Regions from separate parts of the Bradyrhizobium sp. WU425 genome, predicted to be linked through region 3. Evidence: predicted binding sites of a transcription regulator. Region 3 holds the regulator's gene; each other region holds the start of a gene.
The links. The regulator LexA, encoded in region 3, represses DNA repair genes until DNA is damaged. The targets are predictions, from matches to a motif close to TGTTCNNNNTGTGTTCNG.
Positions count from the first base shown of each region.

Region 1 (5,285 bases), 3.1 Mb from region 3:
GCGACCACGGCGAAGCCGCGGCCGGCCTCGCCCGCGCGCGCGGCTTCGATGGTGGCGTTCAACGCCAGGAGATTGGTCTGCCCTGCGATGGCGTTGATCATCTTCACGACCTCGCCTATGCGGCCAGCGGTCTGATCGAGGATTTCGACCGTCGCATTGGTCTGCGCTGCCTGCGACACGGCTTCGCGGGCCTCGCGGGCGCTGGCCTGCACCTGCGCGGAGATCTCGCCGACGGACGCCGAGAGTTCTTCGGTCGCCGCTGCGATGGTCTCGAGATTGTTGGTGGCCTGCTCGGCGGAGGAGGAGACCGCCGCGGTCTGGCTGCTCGATTCCGAAACCAGTGAGCGGACGTCCGTCGCGGTGGCATCGAGCTCCTTGGTCGACGCCGCAACGCTGTGAATGACGGCTTGCACGGTGTCGTCGAAACTGCGGCAGGCCGCATCGACGGTGCCGGAGCGGGCGAGCTGGAGCGCCTGCTGCGATTCGCGCTCCTGGCCCAGGCGTTCCGCGGTCGCCGCGCTCTCGCGCAGGCTTTCGAGTGCGGCCGCCATGGTGCCGAACTCGTCGGGATACCTGGATTGCGGGACGGGCGTCGCGTAGTCGCGGGCGCTGATCTTGGCGATCGCGTCCAGGATGGCGCGCACCGGGCGCATCAGGCGATTGCGCACCACGTACACGCCGGTCAGGGTCACGGCGAGCGCGAGCAGGAACGCGAGCGACTGCACGACGAGATTGGTGAGCGCCTTGGCCTGCACCGTTTCCGCCCGGACGATTGACTGGTCGAGCGCCTTGTTGGCCACCGCGACGATGGACGCAAAGGGTGACTGACACAGCGTATTCCATTCCGCGGCGGGCATCGCGGGCTTACCGCTGCCGTCGAAATTCTTGGTGAGGTCGCCGATCTGCTTGAGCGCACCGTCGGTCTTGGCCTTCGCGTCCGTCGCGGCCGTCACCAGCTCCGCCGCCACGTCGGGCGAGGCCAGCAACTCGGCCATGCCTGCCCAGCCGGAGGCGATCGTGCCATCCCATTGCGCCACTGACCGCTTCTGGGCGTCGTCGAGCGGCTTGCTGCTGTTGACGTTGGAGCGAAGCGACGAACAATGGATCCCATAACGGTCGCGCACCTGCCAGGCGAAGCGCCGGACCTGGATCATGCGGGCGATGAAAGGGTCATTCATCCAGGCACGGTTCGACACCGCGGTGGAGGCGAGGTTGGCCGTTTCGATCACCTTGGTGACGGCATCATACCAGGAGTTGGTCCGCTCGATCTTGCGTTCGGCGCGCGGGCGCTTGGCCTCGTCGTAGAACAGCTGGAATTGCGGCGCGGCGGCGCTCCAGCCCTGCTTCAATGTGCCAGCGAGTTCGTCGCGGCGGGCGAAATCGACGGTGGCGAGCGCGGCGCCGATGGCGTCATAGCCGCCCTGCTCGGCCTTCTCCGCCGCCTCGAGTTTTGCTCGCGGATCATCCTCGCCGAGGATCGCGCTCTGGGCATCGCCGCGATTGTTGCGCAGCGCCAGCACGCCATGGAAGATCGCCTTGTCGGCCGCGGCAAGCCGCGCGGTCTCGAGGCTGTCGCTATAGCGGCCGAACGCCCCAACCATCTGGATCGCCGTGGAGGCCAGCGCACCCGCAGCCAGCAGGGCCATCAAGGTCAGAAGGAGCGAACTTACTGATTTCTTAAACATTGCCATGGTGTCGGGGGCCTGGGTCGGGGGCCTATTCTTTCGAGCGCCACCTTGCCCGCGACATGCCAATGTTCCGTTAAGGTTTTAATCGAATGGGCGTGAGTTTCCGGCCCGACGAGCCTCAGCGCAGTCCCGGATATCACGCAACCTTGGTGAAATCCGGCGGGCGGCGTTCCGTGAACGCCGTGAAGGCCTCGCGCGCCTCAGCGGTGCGCAGGCGCAGCCCGAACTGCTCGCCTTCGGCATTCATCTGCGCGACCAGCGTCTCGCCGTTGCGCATCAGCTTCTTGGTGGCGGTGAGTGCGCCGGCCGGCTGACGGGCAAGACGCTGCGCCAGCGCGAGCGCCTCGGCATCGAGCTTGTCGAGCGGCACGACGCGGTTGGCGAGCCCCCATTCCAGCGCGGATTTGGCCGGCACCGTCTCGCCCAGCGCGAACATCTCGTAGGCCCGCGCATAGCCGATGCGCGCCGGCATCAGCAGGCTGGAGGCTGCTTCCGGCACCAGTGCGAGGCTGACGAAGGGCGTCGACAATTGCGCGTTGTCGGCAAGCACGACGAGGTCGCAATGCAGCAGCATCGTGGTGCCGACGCCGACGGCGCGGCCCTGCACCGCGGCCACCAAGGGCCGGGAGCAGCGCGCCAGCGACTGGATGAAGCGCACGACGTTGCGGCTTCCTTCCGACTTGCCCGCCGCGACCGCCGCGAACTCGCCGACATCGTTGCCGGCGGTAAACATGTCGCCTTCGCCGCGGATCAGGATCACGCGGACCGACGGATCGTGCTCGGCTGATTCGATGGCATCGGCGAGCTTGCCGTACATCGCATCCGTCAGCGCATTCTTCTTGTCGGGGCGTGCCAGCGTGAGCGTGAGAATTCCGCCGTCGTTCCGGATCCGGACGTGCTCGGTCATGGGTCTCTCCTCTATTCCTATGGATCTCTAGAAAGCTCTGTTGAAAGCTGTCTTGGAAACTTGTCCTGAATGCTGGTCAGCCAGCGCGCGACGATATCGATCTCCGCACTGGTGAATCCGTCCGTCAACGCCGCGTTGATCTGTGCCGCGCTGGCCTTCGCCTGCGCCAGTGCCGTCCGCCCCTTCGGCGTCAGCCAGACGCGCCAGGCGCGACCATCCTCGTGATCCGCGCGCCGCTCGACCAGTTTAGCCGCCGCCGTACGGTCGACCAGCCCCGAGATGCCGGCCGGCCCCATGTCGAGCGCCGCGCCCACCTCACCCATCAGGACGCCGTTCTGCTTGCCGAGGATGAACAGCAGCCCCGCTTGCGCCGGCGTGACCTCGCTCGAAGGCTGCGCCGCCATCCAGCGCTGCACGCGCCGCTGCGCCACGCTCAACAGGTAGATCAACCGATGGTGTCTCGCGCCCGCGTCTTTATTTCGCATGCGAAATAGATAATCGAGGCGGATCAGATTGTCAAAGGACGGCAGCTGGACATGTGCCGCGGCAGTCGTCGAGGAACAGGGCCGCCCCGGCGCACCAGGACCTCACCCACCAATCGCAATTAGCCGCCGCCGTCACGCTTGACGGCCGCTTCCTTTTATGTTCCCTATTCGTTCTATTCAATCATAGATTGTCCCGGAGACCTTTCGTGATGAACAGTATGCGTGGCGAGAATCAGCCGACCCAGCTCGTAATTCATAATGACGATGATACGCCGGACCAATTCGTGATGGATCTGCTTCGGCAGGTTTTCGGCAAATCAGACCGTGAAGCGACCGCGCTGATCACCCAGATCGAGCAGAAGGAAAAAGCGGTTTGCGGACCTTACCCGCAATCGGTTGCCGAAGCCCTTTTCAAATCTGCGCAACAATCCATCGAATTGGCCGGCCACCAACTGCAGGTCACGCTAGAGGCGGTCAAGACTCCTTGCGAACTCTGTGGCAAGCCTGAGGGACAGATCGACGTTCGTATCGGCGACCGAACGGTCTGGCTGTGCAGCGACTGCATGCGTGCGGCGGATGAACCCTCGAACGAACAAGAGGAAGATTTCGACTTTGCTTGCGACGTTCTCGATTGGCACCTTGCCAGCACCGCGCGCAGCAAACTCGTGACCACGATCCGCCAGTTTCCTGGCCACATGCGGGTCGATCTCCAGGCCGCCGTCGACCGGCTCTTCGGCAAGGCCATCCGGCTGGTGGGATTAAACGAGGAGCAGCGCTACGAAACGCTGTCGATTCCACGACTGCTCAAGGAGGGCCGCTATGCGATCGCGATTGCCCCGCTGCAATATTCCGACGTCGACGTAGGCGAGAAGAGCCCGGTCAAGTGTCTGGATAACGGGCTGTGGCTGTGTGAGCAGGATCATCTCCGCTATGCGGTTTTGCTCTGCGCACACCGCGAATACAGTCGCGAGCCCGGAATTCGGATCGAAATCCTGGTACCCTCAGGTTCCGCAGGCGCGGCTCTGGTCCAGCAATGCTTCAATGAATTGGAAGAAGCCGTACAGGCTGCGCGGACCTATCGCGGCAAGATCCTGTCGCTCGATGCCGACTCCGACTATCGCGGTCGCTCGCGCGGCATCACGGTGCATCGCTTGCCGCAGGTCGCGCGCGACGAGGTGATCCTGCCGGAGCAGACCCTGCGGCTGCTCGATCGCAACGTTCTGACCTTCGTCAACACCCGAGACCAATTGCGCCGGCTGGGTCAATCGACACGCAAAGGCATCTTGCTGTACGGGCCGCCGGGCACTGGCAAGACCCACACGATCCGTTATCTCGCAACGCATTTGCCCGGGCATACGACGCTGATCATCACGGCCGAGCAGATCGGTCTGCTCGGCGCCTATATGAGCCTGGCACGGTTGCTCCAGCCGTCGATGGTGGTGATCGAGGATGTCGATCTCATCGCCCGCGACCGCGATGACATGGGGCCGTGTGAGGAATCCATGCTGAACAAGCTGCTCAACGAGATGGACGGGCTGAAGGAAGACGCCGACATCCTGTTCGTCCTGACCACCAACCGGCCGGAGGACCTCGAGGGAGCTCTCGCGGGTCGCCCCGGCCGCATCGATCAAGCCATCGAAGTGCCGCTGCCAGACGAGACCGGCCGCGGCAAGCTGGTCCGGCTCTACGGCAGGGGATTGCCGCTCGAGGGGGCCGTGATCGCGGAGGCTGCCCGACGCAGCGAGGGCACGAGTTGCGCCTTCATCAAGGAGCTGATGCGGCGGCTGGCGCAAGGAAGCATCGCGCGGGACGGCGGCAACACCGTGATCTCGGCCGATATCGACGAGGCGCTTGACGACATGCTGTTCTCCGGCGGCCGGCTTAACGCGCAGCTGCTCGGCGGCGCGCAGGCAATGGCCAGCGGGTGACGCTCCGAAGTGGCGCGCCTGCTACGGCGCGCACATGAAGCTCGACGCCTCCGTCACTGGGCCGCTCTTGTAGTGCGGCCAGGCCGGCCAGCGGCACAGCGGCAGCGCGCGAAGCGTCGCAAACGACGGCGCCTCGACCTTCTGCTCGGTAACTTCCAGATCGCCGGGCGCCCTGCCCTTTTCGACCCAGTCGACCAGCACGCTCAGCATGTCGACATTGGCCGGCGCGCCGGAGCCGACATGGTCGACCCCTGGCGCGGTGTAGAGCCGCGCGAAC
Region 1 is NZ_CP088089.1:992,977-998,261, reverse strand. It holds gene BcanWU425_RS04685 (methyl-accepting chemotaxis protein) at 1-1,691, opposite strand, end outside; gene BcanWU425_RS04680 (enoyl-CoA hydratase) at 1,825-2,595, opposite strand; gene BcanWU425_RS04675 (MarR family winged helix-turn-helix transcriptional regulator) at 2,613-3,080, opposite strand; gene BcanWU425_RS04670 (ATP-dependent Clp protease adaptor ClpS) at 3,290-5,008, shown strand; gene BcanWU425_RS04665 (tannase/feruloyl esterase family alpha/beta hydrolase) at 5,030-5,285, opposite strand, start outside.
Region 1: the regulator LexA is predicted to act here: its motif matches at 3,239-3,256, upstream of BcanWU425_RS04670 (ATP-dependent Clp protease adaptor ClpS).

Region 2 (5,285 bases), 1.8 Mb from region 3:
CGCGCATCAGTCCATCCGAGATCTTCATCGCGATTTCCATCGCGACTTTCGCCGCGCGCTCGTAGCGCTCGCTGTCGCGCTTGTCGCTGCGCGCGCTACCTGCCGCGCTCGCCGCAGCGGCGTCACAGATCGCACGGATGCGCTCGGCGGCCTCGATGTCGCCGAGCGGCCGTTCGATCGCTTCGTCCCAGACGTCCTGACGCGTCTTGCGCGCGAACCACTGCATTGCCTGCTCCGTGGTGAGGGAGCGAGCATAAACGGCGGCCACGCCGCGCGCTACGCCTCCGGTACGATCTTCCCGGGATTGAAGATGTTCTGCGGATCGAGCGCCTTTTTCAGCGCCCGCATCGCGTCGATCGCCTCGGGACCGAGCTCCGCCTTGAGGTATTTCTGCTTGCCCTGACCGATGCCGTGCTCGCCGGTGCAGGTGCCGTCCATCGCCTGCGCGCGCTCGACCAGCCGATGCATGAACTCCTCGCCGCGCGCCATCTCGTCGGCATCGTTGGTGTCGCAGACCAGCGAGCAGTGGAAATTGCCGTCGCCGACATGGCCGACGATCGGCGACAACAGGTTGAGGCGCTTGAGATCTTCCTCGGTCTCGCCGACGCATTCGGCAAGCCGCGAGATCGGCACGCAGACGTCGGTCGCGACCACCCCGATGCTGTCGCCGGGCCGCAGCGCTTTCACCGACCAATAGGCGTCGTGCCGCGCCTGCCACAGCTTTGTGCGATCCTCCGGCTTGGTGGTCCAGGAGAAGTCGCCGCCGCCGCAATCCCTGGCGATCTCGCCGAAGGCCTTGGACTGTTCGGCGACCTCGATCTCGCTGCCGTGGAATTCCATCAGCAGCAGCGGCGTTTCGGGCAGGGTCAACTTCGAATAGGCGTTGCAGGCCCGCACCTGCGCGGCGTTGAGCAGCTCGATGCGCGCCACGGGAATGCCGGTCTGGATCGCCAGGATCACGGCCTGACACGCCCCGTGCACGGTCTCGAACGACACCGCTCCGGCCGCGATCGTATCGGGGATGCCGCGCAGGCGGATGGTCAGCTCCGAGATGATGCCGAGCGTGCCCTCGGCGCCGACGAACAGATGCGTCAGGTCGTAGCCGGCGGATGATTTCTTCGCACGCGTGCCGGTCGTGATGATCTCGCCGTCGCCGCGGACCACTTTCAGCGCCAGCACACTGTCGCGCATGGTGCCGTAGCGCACCGCATTGGTGCCGGAAGCGCGGGTCGAGGCCATGCCACCGAGGGAAGCGTCCGCGCCGGGGTCGATCGGGAAGAACAGGCCCTGGTCGCGCAGATGCTCGTTGAGCGCCTTGCGGGTCACCCCGGGCTGGATCACGCAGTCGAGGTCCTCGGCATGCACCGCGAGCACCTTGTTCATGTCGCGCAGGTCGATGCAGATTCCGCCGGCGGGTGCGTTGACCTGGCCCTCGAGCGAGGTGCCGGTGCCGAAGGCGATGACGGGCACGCCGTTTTTCGCGCAGATCCGCACCACGTCCTGGATGTCGGCAGTCTCCTGCGCCATCACCACGCCGTCCGGCGGCTGGTTCACGATCCATGTGGTGGTATGGCCGTGCTGCTCGCGGACGGCTTGCGAGGTGATGAGGCGGTTGCCGAACCGCGCGGCAAGTTGCTCCAGCGCGCTCGCGAGGGCTTTCGGCGCCGGCCGCGGCGGATTATTGGTGATGGTCGTACCCACGGACGTTCCTCCCGACGAGACGAACCGTGGCAAAGGACATCTCACCGGTCAAGTCAAGCGACCGGACGCATAGCTGGGGAAGGACACATGCCGGAGACTGCTGCCACAACGATCGAGGGCGTGCCGTTCCGCTCGTCAATCATGCAGATCGAGCCGCAATGGATCGACTACAACGGCCACCTCAACATGGCCTATTACAACGTGATGTTCGACCGCGCGATCGACCAGATGTGGCTGACGCTCGGGATCGGACCGGGCTACATGAAGGAGCGCGGCGGCTCGACCTTCACCGCCGAATGCCACGTGCGGTATTTGCGCGAAATCCACCTCGACGATCCCGTGCAGGTCTCGGTCTGGCTGCTGGAAGCCGACGACAAGCGGCTGCACACCTTGCAGGAGCTGCGGCACGCGACCGACGGATGGCTGTCCGCCACATCGGAAAACATGTCGCTTCACATCGACATGGGCTCACGAAAGGTGGCGGCTTTTCCCCCAGACATCCGTGAGCGCATCGCAGCGGTGGTCAAGGCCCACAGCGCCGTCCCGCGGCCCGAGGGCATCGGCCGGAACGTGGCGATGCCCTCGAAGCGGTAAGCGCGCTAAACCCTGTTACGACCCCGTGCCAGTCCGACAACGGCCGAGACCAGGAACAACACGACTGCGATGAAGAAGATGATCTTGGCGATTTCGATCGACGCGCCGGCGAGGCCGCCAAAGCCCAGGATACCGGCGATCAGAGCGATAACCAGAAACGTAACTACCCAGCTAAGCATGATCCGAACCTCTGTTTCGATGTCTGTCTGCGATCGGCGCGGCTGACGCGCCTCACTTGCAGAACCAATCGCCAACTCGGAACAATGGTTCCGGGCCGCTGAAGCCGGAAATTCGCCTGACCGACAGGAACAAATTGGCTTTCGGCGCACGTGGAAAACCCCTGTCCGCGGCCCCATATAGGGACCAATCCCTGTTAAGAAGGCTCCCCTTTCACCACCCCGCGGTGCCAACGTGGGGCAAATGATTCGCATGACCGAGCCGAGCAAGATCACGTCCCAGAGCGTCCCCGACCACCAGCCCGCAGCCGGCGGCATCGCCGCGCGTGCGCGCGCCTCGGTAGGCCCGCAATACCTGTCCGGGCTCAATCCGGAGCAGCGCGAGGCTGTGGAGACGCTGGACGGGCCGGTTCTGGTGCTGGCCGGCGCCGGCACCGGCAAGACCCGCGTGCTGACCACGCGCATCGCCCACATCCTGAGCCAGGGCCGCGCCCGCCCATCCGAAATCCTGTCGGTGACCTTCACCAACAAGGCCGCGCGCGAAATGAAACATCGGCTCGGTCAGATGCTCGGCCATGCCGTCGAAGGCATGCCGTGGCTCGGCACCTTCCACTCCATCGGGGGGCGCATCCTGCGCACCCACGCCGAGCTGGCGCAGCTCAAGTCGAACTTCACCGTGCTCGACGTCGACGATCAGGTCCGACTGCTCAAGCAGCTTCTGCAAGCCGACAATATCGACGACAAGCGCTGGCCGGCGCGCATGCTGGCCGGGCTGATCGACGGCTGGAAGAACCGCGGCCTGACGCCGTCGCAGGTGCCGTCGGGCGAAGCCGCCGTGTTCGCCAACGGCAAGGGCGGCAAGCTCTATGCGAGCTACCAGGAGCGGCTGAAGATCCTGAACGCCGCCGATTTCGGCGATCTGCTGCTCGAGGACATCCGCATCTTCCGCGAGCACCCGGATATCCTGCGGCAGTACCAGCAGCGCTTCAAATTCATCCTGGTCGATGAGTATCAAGACACCAACGTCGCTCAATATCTGTGGCTGCGGCTGCTGTCCCAAGCGCCGACTTCTTTTGCCTCTCCCCGCGTGCGGGGAGAGGTCGGATCGCCCGGCAGCGCAATTGCGCGCCCGAGCGATCCGGGTGAGGGGGACTCTCAGCAAGCTGAGCTCGTGGAGGCAGCCCCTCATCCTGACCTTCTCAGCGTGAGCGAAGCTCGTCGCGACCCCGCAAGCGGGGAGAAGGAGCAGACGCGCCACGTCAAAAACATCTGCTGCGTCGGCGACGACGACCAGTCGATCTATGGCTGGCGCGGCGCGGAGGTCGACAACATCCTGCGCTTCGACCATGATTTCCCCGGCGCCAAGGTCATCCGCCTCGAGCGCAACTACCGCTCGACGGGCCACATCCTCGCCGCCGCCTCGCACCTGATCGCCCACAACGAGGGCCGGCTCGGCAAGACGCTGCGCACCGAGGACCAGGATGGCGAGAAGGTCACGGTAACAGGCTCTTGGGATTCGGAAGAGGAAGCCCGCGGCATCGGCGAGGAGATCGAGCAGATCCAGCGCCAGGGCGACAAGCTCAACGAGATCGCGATTCTGGTGCGCGCCTCCTACCAGATGCGCGAGTTCGAGGACCGCTTCGTCACGCTCGGCCTGCCCTATCGCGTCATCGGCGGCCCGCGCTTCTACGAGCGCGCCGAGATCCGCGATGCGCTGGCTTATCTCCGCGTCATCAATTCACCGGCCGACGATCTCGCCTTCGAGCGCATCGTCAACACGCCCAAGCGCGGCCTGGGCGATGCCACCGTGCAGATGCTGCACGATCACGCCCGCAAGCGCCGCATCCCGCTGTTCGAGGCGGCGCGCGCGGTGGTCGAGACCGATGAGCTGAAGCCGAAGGCGCGCGGCTCCTTGCGCGACGTCGTCGCCCAGTTCGACCGCTGGCGCGCCCAGCGCGAGGTCACCTCGCACACCGAGCTCGCCGAGATCGTGCTCGACGAGAGCGGCTACACCGAGATGTGGCAGAAGGACCGTTCGGCGGACGCCGCGGGTCGGCTCGAAAACCTCAAGGAGCTGGTGCGCTCGATGGAGGAGTTCGAGAACCTGCAAGGGTTTTTGGAGCACATCTCACTGGTGATGGACCGCGACAGCGGCGCCGACGAGGACGCGGTGTCGCTGATGACGCTGCATTCGGCCAAGGGGCTGGAATTCGACAACGTGTTCCTGCCCGGCTGGGAGGAAGGCCTGTTTCCGAGCCAGCGCACGTTGGACGAACAGGGCCGCGCCGGCCTCGAGGAAGAGCGCCGGCTCGGTCATGTCGGCCTGACCCGGGCCCGCCGCCGCGCCAAAATCTATTTTGCCACCAACCGCCGGATCCACGGCACCTGGTCGACCACGATCCCCTCGCGCTTTCTCGACGAACTGCCCGCGGCCAATGTCGAGATCACGGAATCCAAGGGCGGCTCGGCCTGGGGCGGCACCGGCGGCTACGGCGCCTCCCGCTTCGACGACATGGAAGCGTTCGGCTCCACCTATTCGACCCCGGGCTGGCAGCGCGCCCAGGCCAATCGCAATCGCGGCGGCGGTGGCGGCGGCAATGGCGGCCGCGGCAGTTTCGAGGAACAGGCCTCGTCGTTTTCGTCCCAGTCGTCCTCGCCCGATTTCGGCAGCTTCTCCTCGCGCCGCCGCGGGCCGCTGACGATCGAGGGCGAGCTGGTGGCCAAATCCACCGGCACGACCTCGGAATTCTCCCTCTCCGACCGCGTCTTCCACCAGAAATTCGGCTATGGCCGCGTCACCAAGATCGACGGCAA
Region 2 is NZ_CP088089.1:2,320,213-2,325,497, reverse strand. It holds gene BcanWU425_RS11110 (hypothetical protein) at 1-226, opposite strand, end outside; gene BcanWU425_RS11105 (FAD-binding oxidoreductase) at 277-1,701, opposite strand; gene BcanWU425_RS11100 (thioesterase family protein) at 1,789-2,295, shown strand; gene BcanWU425_RS11095 (DUF1328 domain-containing protein) at 2,301-2,474, opposite strand; gene BcanWU425_RS11090 (ATP-dependent helicase) at 2,716-5,285, shown strand, end outside.
Region 2: the regulator LexA is predicted to act here: its motif matches at 2,534-2,551, upstream of BcanWU425_RS11090 (ATP-dependent helicase).

Region 3 (5,285 bases):
GGAGCGCGCGCGCGCGGCTTGACGGCGGTGCATGTGACCTCGCCGCGTGACGTCGGGAACGCATTGAAGGCATTGGGCATTTGACGACGGTCCGTTGTCGCGAAACCCACGACGGCACGGCCCGACGGACCAATTTTGAAAAATTGAGGAACCGGATCACTTTGTACATTTTTATACAGAGTTCCGGGAACGGAATACCGCCTTCCGGACTCTTAGAGTCCGTTGGGACTTCTACGGACGGATGCATCATCGTGCTGGGCAAAACCTACCTCACCAAGCAGGCCTCTCTTCTTCTTGAATTCGCGAGGACAACTTCAGATTCGGACCTTTCCGCCAAGCTTGTGAGCAAGGCCGCCGACCTGAAATCCCAAGCCGACCCGCTGCCCGACAAGGATCAGGGATCCAAGGCGCCCGACGTAACTCCCGGGCAGGCAGGGAGCTGATCGATTCAGGCCATGGCGCGTTCTCGCCTTGCCATGATTTTCGTCGCTTCCATGACCACTCTCCTGCCGATCTGTGACCTCCTTCGGATCATGCCGCGACGCGCTTGATCCTGCCTTCCGGAACAATGTGAAGGGGCGGGATGACTGTGCCTGCTCAGCCGCTTTTGCCTCTGCGCCTGCGCTCGGCTAGAAGACGTGCGGAACATTCGCCCGAACGTGCCGAGCAGGAGTTTTCGCCGTGGCCTTGATGCCGGTTTCTGACGCGCTTGCCGCGGTGCTGGCGGGTGCAGAGCCGCTGCCGGAAGAAATGATTTCCCTCGACGAGGCCTACCATCGCGTGCTCGCGCGTGACGTCGTGGCGCGGCGCACGCAGCCGCCGCAGGCGATGTCGGCGATGGACGGCTACGCGGTGCGCGCGGCCGATGCCGCGACGATCGATTCGGAGCTCACCGTCATCGGCGAAGTCGCAGCGGGCCGACCGTTCGAGGGGACGGTCGGAGCCGGCGAGGCCGTGCGGATCTTCACCGGCGGCGTCGTTCCCTTTGGCGCGGACGCCGTCGTGATCCAGGAGGACACGGTCGCCGCCGGCAAGCGGATCACGATCAAGGAAGCCGCAATCGCCGGCCGGCACATCCGCCCCGCCGGCGTCGATTTCCGCGAGGGCGACGTGCTCCTGCGCAAGGGAAGCCGTTTGACCGAGCGAGACCTCGCGCTCGCCGCCGGGATGAATCATCCGCACCTTGCCGTTGTCAGGCGTCCGAAAGTCGCGATTCTCGCCACCGGCGACGAGCTGGTGATGCCGGGCACCACGCCCGGCCACGGCCAGATCGTCTATTCCAACGGCTACGCCCTGCACGCGCTCGCCCGCAGCGAGGGCGCCGAGACCATCGACCTCGGTATTGCCGCCGACACGCTGGAGGCGACCACCGCCGGCATCCGCCGCGCCCGCGAGAGCGGCGCCGACGTCCTGATCACGACCGGCGGCGCATCGGTCGGCGACCACGATCTGGTCCAGCAGGCACTGCGGGACGAAGGCATCGCGATGGCGTTCTGGAAGATCGCGATGCGGCCAGGCAAGCCAATGATGCACGGGCGACTCGGCGCAATGGGTGTGATCGGCCTGCCGGGCAATCCCGTATCGTCCTACGTGTGCGCTTTCCTGTTCATGGTGCCGCTGATTCGCGCCCTGTCGGGCCGTTCAGTGATTCACCATCGCCGTGAACGCGCCGTGCTCGGCCGCGACGTCGGCGCCAACGACCAGCGCGAGGACTATCTGCGCGCGCATCTTGAGGAGCGTGACGATGGCACACGCGTCGTTGTTCCCGTCAATCATCAGGACTCTTCGCTGCTTGCGAATCTCGCTGCAGCACAGGTACTTCTCGTCCGCGCACCATTCGCGCCGAAGGCCGAAGCCGGCACGGCTTGCGAAGTGTTGCGGCTCCCCGTCTGAGCGCCCCCGCAACGCGCGTTCCGCGCACTTTGCTCTGTTCACGGTAAATTAAGCAGTTGCGGAACATGTATCGAACATATAGTGTCTGTTCATGATTTGTTTCGAGCATGCAGCGGCTTATGGCCGAATTCAGCGTCTCGGAATCGGACGACATCAACCGGGGGACTTTGGTCGAGATGTTAACGCGCAAACAATACGAGCTTCTGCGGTTCATCAGTGAACGTCTGAAGGAAAGCGGCGTGCCGCCCTCCTTCGACGAGATGAAGGATGCGCTCGATCTGCGCTCGAAGTCGGGCATCCATCGCCTGATCACGGCGCTCGAGGAGCGTGGCTTCATCCGACGCCTGCCCAACCGCGCCCGTGCGATTGAAGTCATCAAGCTGCCGGAGCTCCAGGCAGCCGCTGGCAGCCGCCGCGGCTTCACGCCGAGCGTCATCGAGGGCAATCTCGGCAAGGTGCGTGCGAGCGCGAGCCTGCCCGCTGACGAGGGCGAACGTCCCGTCGCGGTGCCGGTGATGGGCCGCATCGCGGCCGGCACGCCGATCGAGGCGTTGCAGACCCGCAGCCATACTATCAGCGTACCGCCTGACATGCTCGGCTCGGGCGAGCATTACGCGCTGGAAGTGCGCGGCGACTCGATGGTCGAAGCCGGCATTCTCGACGGCGACATGGCCCTGATCCAGCGCAACGAGAGCGCCGATACCGGCGACATCGTGGTGGCGCTGATCGACGACGAGGAAGCGACGCTGAAGCGCTTCCGCCGTCGCGGCGCCTCGATCGCGCTCGAGCCCGCCAACGCGGCCTATGAGGTCCGCATCCTGCCGCCCAACCGGGTGAAGATTCAGGGCAAGCTGATCGGGCTTTACCGGAAGTACTGATACCGGGAGTCTTTCTATCGGCAGTACTTCATATCGGAAGCACTTCATGCCGGAGGTGCTTGGCGCCTCGCGCGCTTCCGATCGGCATCGCCGGTCAGAGATTGGAGCGGATCATCGTCCGCTCCGGCTGGATAGCCTTTCTGGTTCTGCACAGACTATCCGGCCCCTCCTCCAACGCTGGCTCCTCGCCACGCCGACGAAGCAGCACCGCTTCAAGCAGCACCGCTTCGCGGCTCGGTTGTTCGAGGAAACAGCGACCAGCGGTCAAGTTCGGCCGTTGCAGCCAAGTTGGCAATGTTCGCGTACGCGCCTCCCGAATGCATCGCGGCGAGCTTTGTTCCTATTGAATTCGGGAAAGATAATGTGATCGCGGCTTGCGGAAGCCAGCCGCAGATTTGCCCACAACCAAGCAGAGCGTTCGTGCTTCCACTCTGATAGAGGCCTGCGCCTCGATAAGAGACGCGGGTTGCTATCCCAGCATGAGGAGCACCCGATGTGTGACTACAGCCTACATGCCGTCGCGTCGCGCCCCGCCGAAGTCGGCGAGACGATCGTCACGACAAGCTTCCGCGGCACCTCGACGCGCGGCTTCGCCTCTGCAGCCGATCCGTCTGTTGCCGTCTGCCTGCTGCCGGGGACGGAGCTCGCCTTCGCCGACGACGTCCGCTACGACAATCGCTGGATCTGGACGCGCACCATCAATTCCCGCGTGGGCAAGTTCGGCAAGATCGATCCGCACGTTCCCGACCGCCATCATGATGCGATCGAATTCCCCGACGGCAAATACGTGCTGGTGACGCAGCTCGTCGAAGGCCAGCGCGCGACGGTGCTGCAACTGCCGGTGACTCAGTCGGTCACCGAGCGCGAGCACAAGGCGCAGATCACCGCCGACAGGCAGCCGACCGTCACGCACCTGCCGATCGGCTGACAGAGCCGCCCTCCGGCTACGAAGTCGGAGGTCAGGATTGAATCGCCATCGCCGGCCGTGGCCGGCGAGATGGTGTGGTTTGCACCCCGCGAATCCGAACGGACGCACCGAACCACTGCGTTGCTCCGCACCATCAGATCAATCGTCGGCTTGCAGATCGGTGTCCGCCGGCGTTGCGTCCTTGATGCGAGGCGCGGTCGACTTTGGCGCGAGGCTGCCGTCGAAATCACCCTCGCCGGCGCCGGCCGGCAACCAGGGGCGGCTCGTGCCTCTCGCCCTCACTGCCTGAACCACAAAACCGTCACCACGCTGCGTCAGCGCCAGCGCGCTCTGGCTGGCGAGCCGCTGCCGATCGACCACCATCGCCGCGCAATCGGGCGGCGCGGGACGTGTCGTCACCACCAGGGCGGCCCGACTGCAATCGTCTGCGAGAGCGTCGACGCGCAGTGCCAGCGCGACCAGCCTCCCGTCGGCCAGTGGCGTCACGCAGCCGGATTCGTCGCAGGACACGCCATCGGCAAGCGAGGCTCTGCCCGCATCGCGCGGATCGGCGTCGGCAGCGAGCCATTCCTTGAGCAGAAAGCTGTCCTTGTTCGTCCTGATCAGGTGCAGATATCCGTCCCTGCCCCGCACCGCGACGCTGGCGCCATCCCCGGCAATCAGGATGTCGGGCTGCCGCGCCGACAGTCCCCAGAGGATCGCTGCCAGCAGCACCAGGGCGCCGGACCAGCGCAGCGGCGTGCGCAACAAGCCGAGCACAATGATTCCCAGGCTCGCCGCGATCAGCGGCGCGATCCCGAACGCCGGGATGCGGCCCACCGCGCCCGGCAAGGACGCGACCCAGCGCGAGACCGCGACCATCCACTCGATGCCAATCCCCATCACCCACCAGAACACGCTGTCCAGCCCGAACGGCGCAGCAAGCAGCCCCAACAGCCCCGCCGGCATCACCAGCGCAGAGACCACCGGCATCGCGCCGAGATTGGCGAGCACGCCGAACGGCGTGACACGGTGGAAATGAAAGGCGGCATAGGGCGTGGTCGCAAGTCCCGCAATCAGCGAAGCCATGAACAGCATCGCAATCTCGCGCCCACCCCACATCGCAATGCGCGCAGTCGCCGAATTGTCCGGCGAGGCAAACAAATTGGGCATGCCGATCTGCACCAGTGCGACCAAGCCGAGCGTTGCCGCAAACGACATCTGAAAACTCGGATGCACCAGCGCTTCCGGCGCGACCGCCAGCACGATCAGCGCAGCCACAGCAAGCGTGCGGAAGGTGATGGCGCGGCGATCGACCATCACCGCGATCAGCACCACCGCCGTCATGAAGAACGACCTTTGCGTGGCGACCTCCGCGCCCGACAGCAGCAGGTAGAACGCAGCGGCGACCAGCGCGGCGGCGGCCGACCATTTCTTGATGGCGAAGCCGGCCGCCAATCCGGGGATCAGAGCGAGCAGCGCGCGCACCGCGAAGAACACGACGCCGGCAACGACGGCCATGTGATAACCGGAGATCGAGAGCACGTGGCCGAGGCCGGAGATGAACATCGCATCGTTGACGGGCGTGGTGATCGCATCGCGCCGCC
Region 3 is NZ_CP088089.1:4,082,095-4,087,379, reverse strand. It holds gene BcanWU425_RS19845 (HAD family hydrolase) at 1-84, shown strand, start outside; gene BcanWU425_RS19840 (hypothetical protein) at 252-443, shown strand; gene BcanWU425_RS19835 (molybdopterin molybdotransferase MoeA) at 682-1,893, shown strand; gene lexA (transcriptional repressor LexA) at 2,070-2,771, shown strand; gene BcanWU425_RS19825 (hypothetical protein) at 3,265-3,699, shown strand; gene BcanWU425_RS19820 (ComEC/Rec2 family competence protein) at 3,838-5,285, opposite strand, start outside.